Regions from separate parts of the Streptomyces sp. NPDC042638 genome, predicted to be linked through region 1. Evidence: riboswitches for the same ligand, from Rfam matches in the RefSeq annotation. Region 1 holds a riboswitch; the other holds the start of a gene.

Region 1 (6,926 bases):
GGAAGGCCTCGCCGCCCTGCTCGCGCAGCCGCGCACCGCACTGGTCGGCCTCGACTTCGACGGCACCCTGGCCCCCATCGTGCCCGACCCCGAGCAGGCCCGCGCCCACCCCGACGCCGTACCGGCGCTCGCCGAGCTGGCCCCGAAGATCGCCTCCGTCGCGGTGATCACCGGCCGCCCGGCCGAAGTCGCGGTCCGGTACGGCGGCTTCGACGGCGTCCCCGGCCTGGAGCACCTGACCGTCCTCGGCCACTACGGCGCCGAACGCTGGGACGCGGCCACCCGCACCCTCACCGCCCCCGCCCCGCACCCCGGCGTCGCCGCCGTCCGCGCGGAGCTGCCGGGCCTGCTGGAGCGTAGCGGCGCCGGTGCCGGCACCTGGATCGAGGAGAAGGGCCGGGCCGTCGCGGTCCACACCCGCCGCGCCGCCGACCCGCAGGCCGCGTTCGAGGCCCTGCGCGGTCCCCTCACCGACCTCGCCGCCCGGCACGGCCTGATCGTCGAACCCGGCCGCCTGGTACTGGAACTGCGCCCGCCGGGCATGGACAAGGGCGTGGCCCTGCTCGACCACGCCCGCGCCACCGGCGCCGGCTGCGTCGTCTACGCCGGCGACGACCTGGGCGACCTCCCCGCCTTCGCCGCGGTCGACGAACTCCGCAAGAACGGCACCCCCGGCCTGCTGGTGTGCAGTGGCAGCACCGAGGTCACCGAACTGGCGGAACGGGCCGACCTGGTGGTGGACGGTCCCGAGGGGGTCGTGGACCTGCTGCGCCGGCTGGCGGCTCAGCTCGGCTGACCGGTCAGCGCATCCAGCTGGTCCAGGAACCACCGGGCCGGCGGCAGCGCGGTCGCGGCGGCGGCCAGCCGCTTGGAGCGGGCCGCCCGCTCCTCCGCCGGCAGGCTCAGCGCCTCGTGCAACGCCTGGGCCGTGCCGCCGATGTCGTACGGGTTCACCGTGAAGGCGTCCGCGCCCAGCTCCTCGTACGCCCCGGCCTCCCGGGACAGCACCAGCGCGCACCCCTCGTCCGAGACGACCGGGACCTCCTTGGCGACCAGGTTCATGCCGTCCCGGATGGGGTTCACCAGTGCCACGTCGGCCAGCCGGTACGCGGCCAGGGAGCGTGCGAAGTCGTCCTTCACGTGCAGGACCACCGGCGTCCAGCCCGGCGTGCCGTAGTGCTCGTTGATCTCGTCCGCGACCCGCTGCACCTCGGCGGTGTAGTCGCGGTACACGGCGAGGTCCTGGCGGGAGGGGTAGGCGAACGCCACGTGGACGACCCGCTCACGCCACTCGGGGTGGTCCTCCAGCAGCTCCCGGTACGCCAGCAGCCCGCGCACGATGTTCTTCGACAGCTCCGTGCGGTCGACCCGGACGATGGCCCTGCGGTCCGGTCCGATCTCCTCCCGCAGCGCCGCCATCCGCTCGGCCACGTCCTCCCTGTGGGCCCGCTCGCGCAGGAAGTCCGCGTCGGCGCCCAGCCCGTGCACCCCGATCCGGGTGCCGGAGGGGATGCCGGGCCCGAGCACCGCGTGACAGCAGTCCCGGAACGCGTCCGCCCACCGCTCGGTGAGGAACGCCGCCCGGTCCGCGCCCAGGATGCCGGTCAGCAGCTCGGCCGCGATGTCGTCGGGCAGCAGCCGGAAGTAGTCCGGCGGGGCCCACGGGGTGTGCGAGAAGTGCCCGATGCGCAGGTCGGGGCGGAGCCGGCGGAGCATACGGGGAGCGAGGGCCAGGTGGTAGTCCTGGATCAGCACCGCCGCGCCCTCGGCCGCCTCCTCGGCCAGCGCCTCGGCGAACGCCTGGTTGTAGGCCTCGTACGACGCCCACTGCCGCCGGAACTCCGCGTCGAAGACCGGCTCCAGCGGGGTCTGGTACAGCATGTGGTGGACGAACCAGAGCACCGAGTTGGCGATGCCGTTGTACGCCTCGGCGTGGACGGCCGCGTCGATGTCGAGCATGCGCACCCGCTGGCCGCCCGTGTCCTCGGCCGGCAGCAGCCCGCCGTCCGCGCGCCGGACGGCCGCCCGGTCGCCGTCGCCCAGCGCGGCGCACACCCACACCGAGCCGGCGTCCGAGCCGATGGCGGACAGCCCCGAGACCAGCCCGCCGCCGCCCCGCCTGGCGTGCAGCGAGCCGTCCTCGCGTACCTGGTAGGAGACCGGGCCGCGGTTCGACGCGACCAGCACCTGAGCTTTCTCGGCAGCATCGTGCGTGGGAGCCATACGCCTCAACCTAGCCCGGCCCGTAAACACTCAAACGTACGTTCCGTCCGGGAAGGGAGGGAGGGAGGGGGTATACGGCCCGTTCACGCCACCTTCCGTTCGGCGTACTCCGCGATCTCCACCATGGGCGGCCGCTCCTCGGTGTCCACCGGGTAGGTGCTCGGCTCGAAGCCGTCCTCGCCGCGCTCGAACTGGGTCAGCGCGGGCCGGACCAGATGGCCGCGGGCCAGCCGGAGCTGGGCCGTGCGGTAGATGGCGGCGGCCATCCGGCCGAGGGCCTGGCCGTCCTGGTGACGGTGCCTGCGCACCCCCACGTCGACCTGGGCCAGCGCGTCCAGGCCCACCAGGTGCAGCGCGTCCACCAGCATGCCCAGCTCCACGCCGTAGCCGACCGGGAAGGGCAGCCGTTCCAGCAGGGAGCGGCGGGCCGCGTACTCACCGCCCAGCGGCTGCACGAAGCCGGCCAGCTGCGGCCAGTGCATGTTCAGCAGCGGGCGGGCCATCAGCTCGGTGACCCGGCCGCCCTGCCCGGCGGCGCCGCCGAGCGGGCGGTCGTACATCGCCTTGACCAGCTGCACGTCCGGTTCGGTGAGCAGCGGGCCGACGATGCCGAGGACGAAGTCGGAGGAGAACTCCCGCAGGTCGGCGTCGACGAAACACAGGATGTCACCGCCGGTCACCAGCAGGGAGCGCCACAGCACCTCACCCTTTCCGGGGACGGCCGGGAGGCGGGGGAGGATCTCGTCGCGGTGCACCACCCGCGCGCCCGCGCGCGCGGCGACCTCGGAGGTGCGGTCCGTGGAGCCGGAGTCGACGACCACGATCTCGTCGACGAGCGGGGTCTGCTCGACGAGATCGTGCCGGATGACGGTGACGATGTCGCCGACCGTCTCCTCCTCGTCGAGCGCGGGCAGGACGACACTGACCGTCCTCCCGGTGCGCTGCTTGGCGGCCAGGATCCGATGGAGCGGGCGGTCGGCCACGGACCAGGAGCGGGTGGCCAGCCAGTGCTCGACTTCTTCCAGCACGGTCTGCGGCTCCTCACGTTGTCTCGCGCTTCGGACGACTATCTCAACTGTCCTGGCCTTCGGTTACAGTCTTGAACAACGCCGATGACCATCGCATGTCGTGGGTCGCGCGCGTCCACAACCGAATACCGCTCATCCAGAGGGGCAGAGGGACACGGCCCGATGAAGCCCCGGCAACCCTCCAGCCGGTCTCGTAGATCAGCCCGATCGGGCTCGATCGTCTCCGCGAGGCTCCCGGCTAGGGAAGGTGCCAAATCCGTCTCACGGCGAGATGCGTCGTGAGGAAGATGAGGAGAAAGGGCCTCGCCTCCATGGCTGTGCAGACAGTTGCCACCACCAGCGACTCCACCACCGTAGACCTCGGTCCCGCCGCCGCCCTGAGCTGCCGCGAGTGCGGTCACCGGGTGCCGCTCGGGCCGGTCTTCGCCTGCGAGGAGTGTTTCGGCCCGCTGGAGATCGCCTACGACTTCTCCGCCTACGACACCGAGCAGCTGCGCCGCCGTATCGAGGCGGGCCCCGCGAACATCTGGCGGTACGCGCCCCTGCTGCCGGTCCCGGCGGACGTCGCGGAGAAGCCCAACATCAACCCGGGCTGGACCAAGCTCGTCAAGGCCGACAACCTCGCCCGCGAGCTGGGCGTGACCGGCGGCCTGTACGTGAAGGACGACTCCGGCAACCCCACGCACTCCTTCAAGGACCGCGTGGTCGCCCAGGCCCTGGAGGCCGCCCGCGCCTTCGGCTTCACCACGCTCTCCTGCTCCTCCACCGGCAACCTGGCCGGTGCCGTCGGCGCCGCCGCCGCCCGCGCCGGTTTCCGCTCCTGCGTGTTCATCCCGCACGACCTGGAGCAGGGCAAGGTCGTCATGGCCGCCGTCTACGGCGGTGAGCTGGTCGGCATCGAGGGCAACTACGACGACGTCAACCGCTTCTGCTCCGAACTCATCGGCGACCCGGCCGGTGAGGGCTGGGGCTTCGTCAACGTCAACCTGCGCCCGTACTACGCGGAGGGCTCCAAGACCCTCGCGTACGAGATCTGCGAGCAGCTCGGCTGGCGGCTGCCCGACCAGATCGTGATCCCGATCGCCTCCGGCTCCCAGCTCACCAAGATCGACAAGGGCCTGCAGGAGCTGATCAAGCTGGGTCTGGTCGAGGACAGGCCGTACCGGATCTTCGGCGCCCAGGCCGAGGGCTGCTCCCCGGTGTCGACCGCCTTCAAGGCCGGGCACGACGTGGTCCGCCCGCAGAAGCCGAACACCATCGCCAAGTCCCTGGCCATCGGCAACCCGGCCGACGGGCCCTACGTCCTGGACATCGCGCGCCGCACCGGCGGTGCCGTGGAGGACGTCACGGACGCGGAGGTCGTGGACGCCATCAAGCTGCTGGCCCGCACGGAGGGCATCTTCGCCGAGACGGCGGGCGGGGTGACCGTCGGCGTCACCCGCAAGCTGATCGAGGACGGGGTGCTGGACCCGGCGAAGACCACGGTCGTCCTGAACACCGGCGACGGCCTGAAGACCCTGGACGCGGTGGCCGGGACCGGCCTCACCGCCACCATCCGCCCGACCCTGGACTCCTTCCGAGAGGCTGGCCTCGCATGAGCGTGACCGTTCGCATCCCCACCATCCTGCGCACCTACACCGGCGGCCGGGCCGAGGTCGCCGCCGAGGGAACGACCCTCGCCCAGGTCATCGAGGACCTGGAGAAGAACCACACCGGGATCGCCGCCCGCGTCCTGGACGACCAGGGCAGGCTGCGCCGGTTCGTGAACGTGTACGTCAACGACGACGACGTCCGCTTCGAGCAGGGCCTTGAGACGGCGACGCCCGACGGCGCCGGTGTGTCGATCATCCCGGCGGTCGCCGGCGGCTGATTATTACCTTCGGTAACCCCGGTTACCGGCTGTACATCGAATTGCCCCCTCGGTGAGAGAAGCGGAGGGGGCAATTCTGCGTGATTGAGCGCGGTAGAGTTGGGGAACACGGTCGCGGCCTTCGGGTCGCGGGCTCTTGATTCATGCCGCGTGCCCGACAAGAAGTAGCCAAAGTGTGCGGGTCTTCTGCGGCTTTTGCGCCCTTTATGACACCCGACTTGCCCTGAATTCGGGTGAATCCTCCCCACATTCCGGACCGCTCGCGTCCAGAATTCTCGTCCGATTGACCTGTTGCAGACGGCAGTTGGGCAGATACATTCAGCCGCGGTCGACGCGTTCCGGCGCACGCCCCCGTCCAATGGGGGGCGAGGTCTGACCCGGATCCGCGAAGTGTGGATCTGTGCAAGGGCCAGTAATAGGGGAGTTAGGCATGGCTCAGGGCACCGTCAAGTGGTTCAACGCGGAGAAGGGGTACGGCTTCATCGCGGTCGACGGTGGTGCGGACGTCTTCGTCCATTACAGCGCCATTCAGATGGACGGCTACCGCACCCTGGAGGAGGGCCAGCGGGTGGAGTTCGAGATCTCGCAGGGCCAGAAGGGCCCGCAGGCCGACATGGTTCGCCTCAGCGCCTGAACGTTTCTTGTCCGAAGGGCCCGCACCTCGCAGAGGGTGCGGGCCCTTCGCCGTACCCGGGTCCGGTGTCGACGGGCGGGCGAGGGGCGGCCCCGCCCGCCCGCGCCCTCCCGTCACCCGACCGCCACCCGACCGTCACCCTTCGACGGGCCCGCTCAGCGAGCGCACCTTGCACTCGGGCATGCCGAGTGCTAATCATTGCGTTAGCACTCTGAAGGTGAGAGTGACAACGAAGGACCGGGTCGGTGAGGCCCGCAGGCCAGGTGGGGCAAGGAACCACGCGGCCGGCGAGCCGTCCGTCGCGGGCGCGGGCGCGGTCCGAAGGAATCACCCCCAGTCCTGGAGGGACCACTTCACATGGCCAAGATCATCGCGTTCGACGAGGAGGCGCGGCGCGGCCTCGAGCGCGGCATGAACCAGCTCGCGGACGCCGTGAAGGTGACGCTCGGCCCCAAGGGCCGCAACGTCGTCCTCGAGAAGAAGTGGGGCGCCCCCACGATCACCAACGATGGTGTCTCCATCGCCAAGGAGATCGAGCTCGAGGACCCGTACGAGAAGATCGGCGCCGAGCTGGTCAAGGAAGTCGCCAAGAAGACGGACGACGTCGCCGGCGACGGTACGACCACCGCGACCGTGCTCGCCCAGGCCCTGGTCAAGGAGGGCCTGCGCAACGTCGCCGCCGGTGCCAACCCCATGGCTCTGAAGCGCGGTATCGAGAAGGCCGTCGAGGCCGTCTCCGCCGCCCTGCTGGAGCAGGCGAAGGACGTCGAGACCAAGGAGCAGATCGCCTCCACCGCGTCCATCTCCGCCGCCGACACCCAGATCGGCGAGCTGATCGCCGAGGCCATGGACAAGGTCGGCAAGGAAGGCGTCATCACCGTCGAGGAGAGCAACACCTTCGGTCTCGAGCTGGAGCTCACCGAGGGCATGCGCTTCGACAAGGGCTACATCTCCGCCTACTTCGCGACCGACATGGAGCGCATGGAGGCGTCGCTCGAGGACCCCTACATCCTCATCGCGAACTCCAAGATCAGCTCCGTCAAGGATCTGCTCCCGCTGCTGGAGAAGGTCATGCAGTCGGGCAAGCCGCTGCTGATCATCGCCGAGGACGTCGAGGGCGAGGCCCTGTCGACCCTGGTCGTCAACAAGATCCGCGGCACCTTCAAGTCCG
Region 2 (6,926 bases), on a different contig from region 1:
CATCGGCGCGGGCGCGGTCCACTGGGCCCGCACCCTGATGTCCGACGTCGAGGTCGCCGACGAGCGTCACCCGATCGAGGCTCCCGCGGACGTCCGGGCGAAGGTGCACGCGGACTTCCGCGATGGTGCCAAGGAGTCGGCGATCGGCCGCCGCAAGCTGATCCGCAACACGATGTTCGGCGCGCTGGCCCTGGTGCCGCTCTCCGGCGTCATGCTGCTCGGCGGCCTCGGCCCGGCGCCCGGCACCAAGCTCCGGCACACGATGTGGGCCAAGGGCAAGCGCCTGGTCAACATGAACACGAACCAGCCGCTGCGTCCCGAGGACGTCATCGTCGGTTCCCTCACCTTCGCCAAGCCCGACGGCCTGGAGGAGAAGTCCGAGGAGTTCCAGACGGAGATCGCCAAGGCGGCCCTGATGATCGTCCGGCTGCAGCCGGACAACATCAAGGACAAGCGCGAGCTCGACTGGTCGCACGAGGGCATCGTCGCCTTCTCGAAGATCTGCACCCACGTCGGCTGCCCGATCTCGCTGTACGAGCAGCAGACGCACCACGTGCTGTGCCCGTGCCACCAGTCCACCTTCGACCTCTCCGACGGCGCCCGAGTGATCTTCGGTCCCGCCGGCCACGCCCTGCCGCAGCTGCGGATCGGCGTGGACAGTGAGGGTTACCTCCAGGCTCTCGGCGACTTCGAGGAGCCCGTCGGTCCTGCATTCTGGGAGCGCGGATGAGTACTACGCCCAACCAAGAGGCCCGCTCTCGCGGGAAGGCACCGGCCGGCGAGCGTGTCGCCGACTGGGCCGACGGCCGGCTCGGGATCTACTCCCTGGCCAAGGCCAACATGCGCAAGATCTTCCCCGACCACTGGTCGTTCATGTTGGGCGAAGTGTGCTTGTACAGCTTCATCATCATCATCCTGACGGGTGTCTACCTGACGCTGTTCTTCCACCCGTCGATGAACGAGGTGGAGTACCACGGCAGCTACGTCCCGCTCCAGGGACAGCTGATGTCCGAGGCGTTCAACTCGACCCTGCACATCTCCTTCGACGTGCGCGGTGGTCTGCTCGTCCGGCAGATCCACCACTGGGCCGCGCTGATCTTCCTCGCCGGCATGTTCGTGCACATGATGCGCGTGTTCTTCACCGGCGCGTTCCGCAAGCCGCGTGAGATCAACTGGCTGTTCGGCTTCCTGCTGTTCGTCCTCGGCATGTTCACCGGTTTCACCGGTTACTCGCTCCCGGACGACCTGCTCTCCGGCACCGGTGTCCGCTTCATGGAGGGCGCGATCCTGTCCGTGCCGATCGTCGGCACGTACCTGTCGTTCTTCCTGTTCGGCGGAGAGTTCCCCGGCCACGACTTCGTGGCCCGGTTCTACTCGATCCACATCCTGCTGCTGCCGGGCATCATGCTCGGCCTGATGGTGGGCCACCTGATCCTGGTCTTCTACCACAAGCACACGCAGTTCGCGGGTCCCGGAAAGTCCGAGAAGAACGTCGTCGGCATGCCGCTGCTGCCGGTGTACATGGCGAAGGCCGGAGGCTTCTTCTTCCTGGTCTTCGGTGTCATCGCGGCCATCGCGGCGGTCGCCCAGATCAACCCGATTTGGGCCATGGGCCCCTACCGTCCGGACCAGGTGTCCACCGGCGCCCAGCCCGACTGGTACATGGGCTTCGCCGAGGGTCTGATCCGCTTCATGCCGGGCTGGGAGATCAACTTCTGGGGCCACACGCTGGTCCTGGGCGTGTTCATCCCGCTGGTGCTCTTCCCGCTGGTCCTCGCGGTGATCGCGGTATACCCGTTCATCGAGTCCTGGGTGACCGGCGACAAGCGCGAGCACCACATCCTGGACCGCCCGCGCAACGCCCCGACCCGTACCGCGTTCGGTGTCGCCTGGGTGACGATCTACATGATCACCCTGGTCGGCGGCGGCAACGACCTGTGGGCCACGCACTTCCACCTGTCGATCAACGCCGTCACCTGGTTCGTCCGGATCTTCTTCTTCGCCGGACCGGTCATCGCGTTCCTCGTGACCAAGCGGATCTGCCTGGGTCTGCAGCGCCGCGACCGCGACAAGGTGCTGCACGGTCGCGAGACCGGCATCATCAAGCGCCTGCCCCACGGTGAGTTCATCGAGGTGCACGAGCCGCTCAGCCAGGAGCAGCTGCACACGCTCACGGCGCACCACCAGTACGAGCCGGCCGAGATCGGCCCGGCGGTCGACGAGAACGGTGTCGAGCGCAAGGTGCCGGTCTCGCAGAAGCTGCGGGCCAAGCTGTCCCACGGCTTCTACGGCGAGGACAACCAGATCCCCAAGCCGACCGTCGAGGAGTACAAGGAGATCACGAGCGGCCACGGCCACCACTGATCCCCGCGTCGCCACGCCACGCCGAAGGGCCCCGTCCGTACCCCGGACGGGGCCCTTCGCCCTGTCCTGGGCTGGATAGGGTGGTGTACGACGTTTCAGGACTGTCTACGAGGAGCGGCTGATGAGCGCTGTGACCCCCGCTGGAGGCGACACCGCGGCGGGCCGCTCCTGGCCCGCCCTGCTGAACGGCCTGCTGGAGGGCCGGAACCTGTCCGCCGACGACACCGCCTGGGCGATGGACCTGATCATGCGGGGCGAGGCGACCGACGCGCAGATCGCCGGGTTCATGGTGGCGCTGCGCGCCAAGGGCGAGACGGTCGAGGAGATCAGCGGACTCGTACGGACGATGTACGCGCACGCCAACGTGATCGAGGTGCCGGGCCCGGCGGTCGACATCGTCGGCACCGGCGGCGACGGCGCCAAGACGGTGAACATCTCCACGATGTCCTCGATCGTCGTCGCGGGCACGGGCGCGAAGGTCGTCAAGCACGGCAACCGTGCCGCGTCCTCCGCCTCCGGTTCCTCCGACGTCCTGGAGAAGCTCGGGATCAATCTGAACCTGACCCCGCGGCGGGTCGCCGAGGTCGCCGAGGAAGCCGGCATCACCATCTGCTTCGCGGTGCGGTTCCACCCGTCCCTGCGCCATGTCGCCGCGGCCCGCTCCCAGCTCGGCATCCGCACCACCTTCAACGTGCTCGGTCCGCTGACCAACCCGGCCCAGGTGCGCTCGCAGGCCGTCGGTGTGGCCGACCCCCGTATGGCTCCGATCGTGGCCGGTGTCCTCGCCGAGCGCGGCAACTCCTCCCTGGTCTTCCGCGGCGAGGACGGCCTGGACGAACTGACCGTCACCGCCGCCTCCCGGGTCTGGGTGGTCCGCGACGGCAAGGTCACGGAGGAGTTCTTCGACCCGCGGGACGTCGGTATCGGCCTCGTCCCCGTGGAGGCCCTGCGCGGCGCCGACGCGGCCTACAACGCGGAGGTCGCCCGCCGCCTGCTGGACGGCGAGCACGGGGCCGTACGGGACGCCGTACTGCTGAACTCGGCGGCGGCGCTGGTGGCGCTGCGGCCGACGGACGCGCCGTTCGCCGAGCAGATCCGCGCGGGCATGGCGCAGGCCGCGCAGTCGATCGACTCGGGCGCGGCCAAGCGCTCGCTGGAGCGCTGGGTGGCCGCCAGCAACGCCTGAACCTCACCGGGAGCCGTCCCGCGATCCGGACACGGGTTGCGGGGCGACGATCATCTCGCGTACGTTCCTGTACCAGGTCATGAGTGACAGTCATGAGGCCCCGGCCGACTGTCCGGCAACCCTCCGTCCGTGGCGGGGTGCCCCGGGTGAAGACCAGGCCGTGGACAGCAAGGTCCCCGGCAAGCGCGGATCCTCACGAACCCGGGGATCCTGGTCGTCGAGGAGTCTTCCGTGAGCAAGCGAATGCGTTAGGGCCGCAGAGCCCCGCCTCCGCACACCCTTTTCTCTCTTCCTCGCTTTCCTCTCACGGGAGTTCCGCCATGTCTGTCTCCACCGCTGCCACCGACCGGTCCATTTGCACCCCTCTGCCCGTTCTGGGGCGAGATGTCACCGTCCCGCTGGTCACCGGGGGCGAAGTCACCTACGCGGCCCTCGACTACGCGGCCAGCGCCCCCGCCCTCCAGCGCGTCTGGGACGACGTCGCCGCCTACGCCCCCTACTACGGCAGCGTCCACCGCGGTGCCGGCTACCTCTCCCAGCTCTCCACCGAGCTGTTCGAGAACGCCCGCGCCACGGTCGCCGGGTTCCTCGGCTGCCGCCCGGACGACCAGGTGGTCTTCACCCGCTCGACCACCGACTCCCTCAACCTGCTGGCCCGCTCGCTCCCGGCCGGCTGCCAGGTCTTCGTCTTCGAGACCGAGCACCACGCCTCCCTGCTGCCCTGGCAGGACGCGGACGTCACCTATCTCAACGCCCCGCGCACCCCGCGGCAGGCCGTGGAGACCCTGGAGCGGGCCCTCGCCGACCGCGCGGTGTCCGCCGAAGGGGGCCACGGGCCGGCCCTGGTCTGTGTCACCGGCGCCTCCAACGTCACCGGCGAGCTGTGGCCGGTGCGCGAACTGGCCGCCGCCGCGCACGCCCACGGCGCCCGGATCGTGCTGGACGCCGCCCAGCTGACCCCGCACCACCCCGTCGACATCGCCGACCTGGACGTCGACTGGATCGCCTTCTCCGGGCACAAGCTGTACGCCCCCTTCGGCGCCGGTGTCCTCGCGGGCCGCGCCGACTGGCTTCAGGCGGCGGAGCCGTACCTCGCGGGCGGCGGCGCCAGCCGCAAGGTCACCCGGCGCACCGACGGGGGAGTGGACGTGGAGTGGCACGACAGCGCCGCCCGGCACGAGGCCGGCTCCCCGAACGTCATCGGCGCCTACTCCATCGCGTCGGCCTGCAAGGCCCTCACCGAGGCCGGCTGGGACACCCTGGTCGCCCGCGAGCAGGACCTCGTCCGCACGGTCCGCGAGGGCCTGGCCGAGGTCCCCGAGGTGCTGGTCCTCTCCCTCTTCGGCGACGACGCCCCGCGCGTCGGCGTCATCTCCTTCGTCGTCGAGGGCTGGAACAGCTCGCACTTCGCCGCCGCGCTCTCCGCCGAGTACGGCATCGGCGTCCGCGACGGCCTGTTCTGCGCCCACCCGCTGGTCCGCACCCTGCTGGGCACCGACCCGCAGGCCCAGGGCGAGTGCGGCGCCCCCGAGGCGGCACCGGGGGAGAAGTCCCTCAACGCCATCCGCGTGAGCTTCGGCGCGGGCACCCCGGACGAGCACGTCGAACGGTTCGTCACGGCCGTGCGGGAGCTGGTCCGGGACGGCGCCAAGTGGCAGTACCGCACGGAGGACGGCCGCTGCGTGCCCGCCGTGTGAACCTCCGTACGCGGGAGCCCCGGAGGCGGATATAACCTCCCCCTGACAGCACATCGGACAGGGGGAGCACGGAGTGCAGCCGCTGCGCGCAACCGACCCGCGCCACATCGGCCCGTACGAGGTCACGCACAGACTCGGCGCCGGCGGCATGGGCGAGGTCTACCTCGCCCGGTCCCGCAACGGACCGCGCCTCGCGGTGAAGGTGGTGCGGGCCGAGCACGCCGAGGACCGCACCTTCCGCGCCCGCTTCCGCCACGAGGTCCGGGCAGCGCAGACCGTCGGGGGCGCGGGCACCTACACCGCGCGGGTCGTGGACGCCGACACGGGGGCCGAACGGCCCTGGATGGCGACGGAGTTCGTGCCCGGCCCGAATCTGCGGGACGCCGTCCTGGACCACGGCGCGCTGCCCGGGCCCGCGGTGCGGATCCTCGCCGCCGCGCTCGGCGAGGCGCTGGCCGCCATCCACGGCAAGGGTCTGGTCCACCGCGATCTGAAGCCGTCGAACATCCTGCTGGGCCCGGACGGCCCCCGGGTCATCGACTTCGGGATCGTCCGCGCCCTGGAGGCCACCTCGCTGACCCGCACCGGCGCGGTCGTCGGCTCGGTCGGCTACGTCTCGCCGGAGCAGATCCGCAACGGCGGCCAGGTCGGGCCGCCGAGCGACGTCTTCTCCCTCGGCGCCGTCCTCGCCTACGCGTCGGCCGGCCGTGAACCGTTCGGCGAGGGCCAGGACTCGGTGGTCCTGCTGCGCATCCTGACCCGCGACTTCGACCTGTCCGGCGTGCCGGAGGCGGTACGGCCGCTGGTGACGGCCTGTCTGCGCGAGGACCCGCTGCAGCGCCCGGAGCCGGCGCAGGTGGTGGCCGACGCCGGATTCACCCCGGACACCCTGCGCACCGGCATCCGCCCGGGCTGGTACGGCTCCACGGCCCGCCCGAGCCCGTCCCCCGACGCCCGCCCCAGCGGCGTGGAGTACCTGGCACCCACGCCACCCGCCGCTCCGACCTCCGCGACTGCGCCGGGTGCCCCCGCCGCGCCGCCGCCCTCCGAGCCGCCCGCGACGGCATCCGACACGTCCGCTTCGACGCCGGCCCCGGAAACCCCCGAGACACCGGCTTCGGCGCCGGCCTCGGAGCCGCCCGGGGCGGCGCCCGAGACGTCCGCACCGCCGGTGACGGCCTTCGGGGCGCCCGGGGCGCCCGCGTCCGTGATGGCGTCGGACGGGTCCGCGTCCGCGACGGCCCGGGAGGCTTCCGCGTCCTCCGTCTTGGCGCCGGTCCCCGAGGCGTCCGGGGCTCCGGGCTCTGCGTCCGGGGCGCCCGGGGTCCCCGCTTCCGCCCGGGGCCCAGAGGCATCCGTGCCCTCCGCCTCTGCGGCGGCCCCGGAGGTGTCCGTGTCCTCCGCAGTCGGTCCGGACCCGGAGGCGTCCTTGGCCTCTGGCTCCGGTACGGCGGGTGAGGTGTCCGCGAGGGCCGTGTCCGCCACCGTTTCCGAGGCGGCCGTGCCCTCCGGCGGTCCTACGGTCGACGTCCGCCGCCCGGGTCCCGTCGCCCCCGGCCGCCGCCGGCTCCTGGCGGCCCTCGCGGGCGGGGCCGTCGCCGTCGGCGGGGTGGCGGGCGGCGGCTGGGCGCTGATGCGGGGCTTCACCACCGAGAGCGAGGGCATGAGCGGCAGCTACC

Evidence for each region. A riboswitch is a leader RNA that binds a small molecule or an ion and turns the genes downstream of it on or off. The one in region 1 is predicted to bind S-adenosylmethionine.
Region 2: another riboswitch for S-adenosylmethionine. It lies ahead of AB0B40_RS24995 (aminotransferase class V-fold PLP-dependent enzyme); the one in region 1 lies ahead of thrC (threonine synthase).

What each region holds. Positions count from the first base shown of each region.
Region 1 is NZ_JBEZBT010000008.1:116,243-123,168, forward strand. It holds gene otsB (trehalose-phosphatase) at 1-796, shown strand, start outside; gene AB0B40_RS09890 (trehalose-6-phosphate synthase) at 784-2,223, opposite strand; gene AB0B40_RS09895 (glucosyl-3-phosphoglycerate synthase) at 2,307-3,251, opposite strand; SAM riboswitch class I at 3,381-3,545, shown strand; gene thrC (threonine synthase) at 3,563-4,849, shown strand; gene AB0B40_RS09905 (MoaD/ThiS family protein) at 4,846-5,121, shown strand; gene AB0B40_RS09910 (cold-shock protein) at 5,552-5,755, shown strand; gene groL (chaperonin GroEL) at 6,113-6,926, shown strand, end outside.
Region 2 is NZ_JBEZBT010000034.1:50,980-57,905, reverse strand. It holds gene AB0B40_RS25010 (Rieske 2Fe-2S domain-containing protein) at 1-730, shown strand, start outside; gene AB0B40_RS25005 (cytochrome bc complex cytochrome b subunit) at 727-2,364, shown strand; gene trpD (anthranilate phosphoribosyltransferase) at 2,486-3,550, shown strand; SAM riboswitch class IV at 3,626-3,742, shown strand; gene AB0B40_RS24995 (aminotransferase class V-fold PLP-dependent enzyme) at 3,871-5,247, shown strand; gene AB0B40_RS24990 (PQQ-binding-like beta-propeller repeat protein) at 5,321-6,926, shown strand, end outside.